Regions from separate parts of the Arthrobacter sp. BGA-UO-ETr-C19 genome, predicted to be linked through region 1. Evidence: predicted binding sites of a transcription regulator. Region 1 holds the regulator's gene; the other holds the start of a gene.
What was found. Region 1 encodes HspR, which represses chaperone genes until heat shock. Its sites were predicted from a motif close to AAGTTGAGTCNNNNNGACTCAACTT; they were not measured.
Positions count from the first base shown of each region.

Region 2: a site for HspR is predicted at 1,203-1,227, ahead of AC57BR_RS12810 (ATP-dependent Clp protease ATP-binding subunit). Genes of this name have one in related genera too.

Region 1 is NZ_JCAQPC010000023.1:78,760-81,145, forward strand. It holds gene AC57BR_RS16540 (DnaJ C-terminal domain-containing protein) at 1-947, shown strand, start outside; gene AC57BR_RS16545 (heat shock protein transcriptional repressor HspR) at 963-1,385, shown strand; gene AC57BR_RS16550 (PEP/pyruvate-binding domain-containing protein) at 1,540-2,386, shown strand, end outside.
Region 2 is NZ_JCAQPC010000020.1:119,744-122,129, reverse strand. It holds gene AC57BR_RS12820 (MaoC family dehydratase) at 1-289, shown strand, start outside; gene AC57BR_RS12815 (HpcH/HpaI aldolase/citrate lyase family protein) at 305-1,135, shown strand; gene AC57BR_RS12810 (ATP-dependent Clp protease ATP-binding subunit) at 1,242-2,386, shown strand, end outside.

The sequences.
Region 1 (2,386 bases):
TTTATAAGATCCTTGGTGTTGCCAAGGACGCTTCCGACGCTGACATTAAGAAGGCTTACCGGAAGCTCGCCCGGCAGTACCACCCTGATACGAACTCCGGGGATGCTGCTGCTGAGAAGAAGTTTAAGGACATTTCCGAGGCGTACTCTGTGCTGTCCGATCCTGATGAGCGGCAGCAGTATGACGCCATCCGGGCCATGGGCGGCGGCGCTCGCTTTGCACCGCACGGCGCGGGCAGCACCGCTAACGGCGGCTTCGAGGACCTCTTCGGCGGCCTGTTCACCGGCGGCGCCGGCCGGCACTCCGGCGGGTTCAGCACCGCCGGCGGCGTTCCGCCCGAGTTCGCTGACCTGTTCGGCGGCGGCTTCGGTGGCGGCCCTGCCGGTTACCAGCGCGCACCGCAGAAGGGCGCCGACCGCACGGCCAGCACCAGCATCTCGTTCGCCGGGTCCATCCGCGGCACCACCATTGGTCTGCGTGAACCGGACGGCGAGGTCATCGACGTCCGGGTGCCTGCGGGCATCAAGGACGGCCAGAAGGTGCGCGTCCGCGGCAAGGGCCAGTACGGCCCGGCGGGCAACGGCGACCTGCTGGTCACCGTCAACGTCAAAACCCATGACTTTTACACGCGCGACGGCGACAACCTCCGGATCCACGTGCCCGTCAGCTTCCCGGAGGCTGCTTTGGGGGCCGACATCGAGGTTCCCACGATCGACGGCGAACACGTCCGGGTCCGCGTTCCTGCCGGCACCCCGTCGGGGCGCACGCTCCGGGTCAAGGGCCGCGGCGTGAAGACGTCGAAGGCCACCGGGGACCTGCTGGTGACCATCGACGTCGCTGTACCGCAGAACCTGAGCAAGGAAGCCGAGGAGGCCGTGAAGGCATTCGCAGCCGCCACCACCGGTGCGGACGTCCGTCAGGGCCTGGCAGCCAAGGCCCGGCTTTAGGGACGGGTGCCGGCCGTGGACATCAATTTCGATCAGCCGATCTTCGTTATCTCGGTGGCCGCCGAGCTCGCCGACATGCACCCGCAGACACTCCGCCAGTACGACCGGCTGGGCATCGTCTCGCCCAGCCGGGCGCCGGGCAAGTCCCGCCGATACTCCCAGCGGGACGTGAACCGGCTCCGTGAGGTGCAGCGGCTGTCCCATGAGGGCGTCTCCCTTGAGGGCATCAAACGCATTCTGGAGCTCGAAAACCAGGTTGCTGCCCTGCAGCGCCGGGTGGGCGAACTGACCGAGGAACTGGCCCGCCGTCGTGAGCCGCTGGAATCACGGATCTTTGCAGCCGGCACCGCCGGTGACGTGGTGAGCCTGGCGCGCGGCCAGCGGCCCCGGCCCCGTTCGCAGGCCATGGTGGTGTGGCGCCCGCGCGGCGACATCTAGCCAGCCGGGTCTAGCCATCCCCGTCTAACTATCCCCGTCTGGCCTTCCCCATTGCCAGAATCAGGTGCAGTGCCACAATAGGGTGCAGTGCCGAAACGGGGTCACCAGCCGCAATGCCGCGGTCCCGGCTCCCGGGCAGAAGGGACGCAAGGTCGTGACCTACATCAAGGGCTTTGACCAGCTGGGACGCGGCGATCTGGACGAGGCAGGCGGCAAGGGCGCCAACCTCGGCGAGCTGGCCCGGGCCGGTTTCCCGGTGCCGCCCGGCTTCGTGCTCACCACGGCGGCCTACCAGGACTTCGTCAACGCCAATGGGATCGCGGGCCGCATCCTTGAGCTCGCCGCCCTCCCCGCCGGCGCTTCGAACGACGACTATGATGCCGCCGCCGGGCAGATCCGCGCCCTGTTCGCCGAGAGCACGATGCCCGGGGAGATAGGCGGCGAACTCCGCGCGGCCTACGGGCGGCTGAGCCAGACGGCGGCCGGAGCAGTCGAGGAGGCCGGCGCGGCGTCCAGCGGCGACCACGCCGCGCGCGTGGCGGTGCGCTCTTCAGCCACCGCGGAAGACCTCGCCTCGGCCAGCTTCGCCGGCCAGCAGGACACTTATCTGAACGTTTCCGGGGCCGACGCCGTCGCTGCCGCCGTCATCGACTGCTGGGCGTCGCTGTGGAACGCCCGCGCCATGGCATACCGTTCACGGAACGGCTTCGACCCAGCCACCGTGCGCCTCGCTGTGGTGATCCAGGAGATGGTCGACGCCGGGGCCGCCGGCGTGCTGTTCACCGCCAACCCCGCTACCGGCCGCCGCGACCAGGTGGTGATCAGCGCCGCCTGGGGGCTGGGTGAATCCGTGGTCAGCGGCGCCGTCACCACGGATGACGTCGTGGTGGATGCCGCGACGGGCCGCGTGGAGCAACGCCGGACGGCGGACAAGGACGTCATGACGGTCTACGACGGCACAGGCACCAGGGAGCAGCCGGTCCCGGACGAGAAGCGCCGGG
Region 2 (2,386 bases), on a different contig from region 1:
GCTGGCGACGGTGGTGGGTCAGTCCGTCGGCCAGCTGACCCAGGGCACCATCATTGCGCAGCTGGGACTGACCGACGTTTCCTTCCCGCACCCGCTCTACCACGGCGACACGCTCTATACGGAGACCGTCATCACCGGCAAGCGGCTCTCCGGGTCACGGCCGGGGCAGGGAGTGGTCACCATGCAGCACACCGGCCGCAACCAGGACGGAACCGTGGTGGCACTGGCCACGCGCAGCTGCCTGGTGTGGACGCGCGAGGCGCATATAGAGGCGCAGCGGGGCAAATAATCGGACAATGGCTGTATGACTTTTGTGATGGGCCCCGCCCTGCTTTTCTGCCCTGCCGACCGCCCCGAACGCTTCCAAAAGGCTGCCGAGCGCGCCGACGCCGTCATCCTGGACCTCGAGGATGCCGTGGCGGCGCCGGACAAACAGCGGGCACGGGGTGCCATCCTGGCCCAGCTCGGCGGCTCCGGCGAGGGGCCGGAGCTGGACCCCAGCCGGACCATCATCAGGATCAACCCGGCCGGCACCGAGGACTTCGAGAAGGACCTGCACTGCCTGGCCCACACGCCCTACCGCACCGTCATGCTCGCTAAGGCGGAGAGCGCGAGCCAGCTCCGGGCGCTGCCGGACTTCCATGTGATTGCCCTGTGCGAGACGGCCGCGGGCGTGGTCCACGCACCCGCCATTGCTGCCGAACCCAACGTGGTGGCCATGATGTGGGGGGCCGAGGACCTGCTGGCCTCCCTCGGCGGCACTTCCAGCAGGAACGACGACGGCGGGTACCGCGCCGTTGCCCTGCATGCCCGCTCCTCCGTTCTCCTGGCAGCGGGCGCAGCCGGCAAGCAGGCCGTGGACGCGGTCTACGTGAACATCCCCGACCTCGACGGGCTTGCCGCCGAGGCCCGGGACGCCGCTGCCTCCGGATTCGGCTCCAAGGCCTGCATCCACCCCAGGCAGGTGGCCGCCGTCCGGGAGGCGTACGCGCCCTCCGAGCGGGACGTCGCCGCGGCCAGGGAACTCCTAGAAGCCGCACGCCTTGCCGGAACCGGCGTGTTCCAGTATCAGGGGAGGATGATCGACGGGCCCATCCTGCGGCACGCGGAGTCGGTGCTGGCCAGATCCCGCTAACTGTCCAGGGAAGAAGAGAGCCCGGGAGAGGGCCACAGGCGGCAGGGGAATAAATCTCCACGAGTAAGACTTGAGTCAAGTACACTCAAGTTTCTATGGAGGTTGAATGCCTACGCTTTTCGGGCCTGCCAGTTCCGGCAACGGTTCGTTTGATGAGTTTTTTGCCCGTTACCTTCAGGGCCAGCGGGCTGCCAGGTCGGCGCGCGCCCGGGACCTCACCCGGTTGCTGAGCCGCCGTACCCATGAGGTGCTTGCCCTCGCTGCCCGGTTCGCCATGGAGCATGGCCACAGCGAAGTCGACGCGTTGCATATTCTTCGCGTGATGGTGCAGGCCGAACCCGCCGCCGGTTACCTGCGGCGCGCAGGTGCTGACCCCGCCGCAGTCGCCCAGGCGGCAGACGAGCGGCTGCCCGAAAAGTCAGGTGTCGCAGTGGACGGAGCACCCGCCCTGACGCCGTCGGCCCAGCGGGCCCTGCTTGACGCCCACCAAGTCGCGCGTGCCTTCGGTTCTACCTACATCGATCCCGATCACCTGTTCGTCGCCCTGGTGCTCAACCAGGAGGCGCCAACAGGCCAGATCCTCATGGCCGCCGGCGTGACGCCCGAGTCCTTCCAGTCGGGAGCCACTGAGGCAGAACCTGATGGCGGATCCGCAGGCGGACCAGGTTCGCCGGCGTCCGGCCAGCAGGCCACCGGGCCCGCCCCGGCGACGCCCACCCTTGACACCTACGGCACGGACCTCACGGCGCGTGCCCGCGAAGGCGGACTGGATCCGGTGATCGGGCGCTCGGAGGAGACCGAACAGGCCATCGAGATCCTCGCCCGCCGGACCAAGAACAACCCGGTCCTGATCGGCGAGGCCGGCGTGGGCAAAACCGCCATTGTTGAGGGCCTGGCGCAGGCCATTGCCGCAGGCGCGGTTCCCGAGCAGCTTCGAGGCAAGCGCGTCATTGCACTGGACCTGCCTGCCATGCTCGCCGGCACGCGGTATCGGGGCGACTTTGAAGAGCGGCTTACCAAGGCGATGGACGAGATCAGCGGCCACGCGGGCAGCATCATCCTGTTCATCGACGAACTGCACACAGTGATTGGTGCCGGCGGGGCGGGTGAGGGAGGCATGGACGCGGGCAACATCCTGAAGCCCCGCTTGGCACGCGGCGAACTCCATCTGGTCGGGGCCACGACGCTGAACGAATACCGCAAGGTGGAAAAGGACCCGGCCCTCGAGCGGCGGTTCCAGCCCGTCCACAT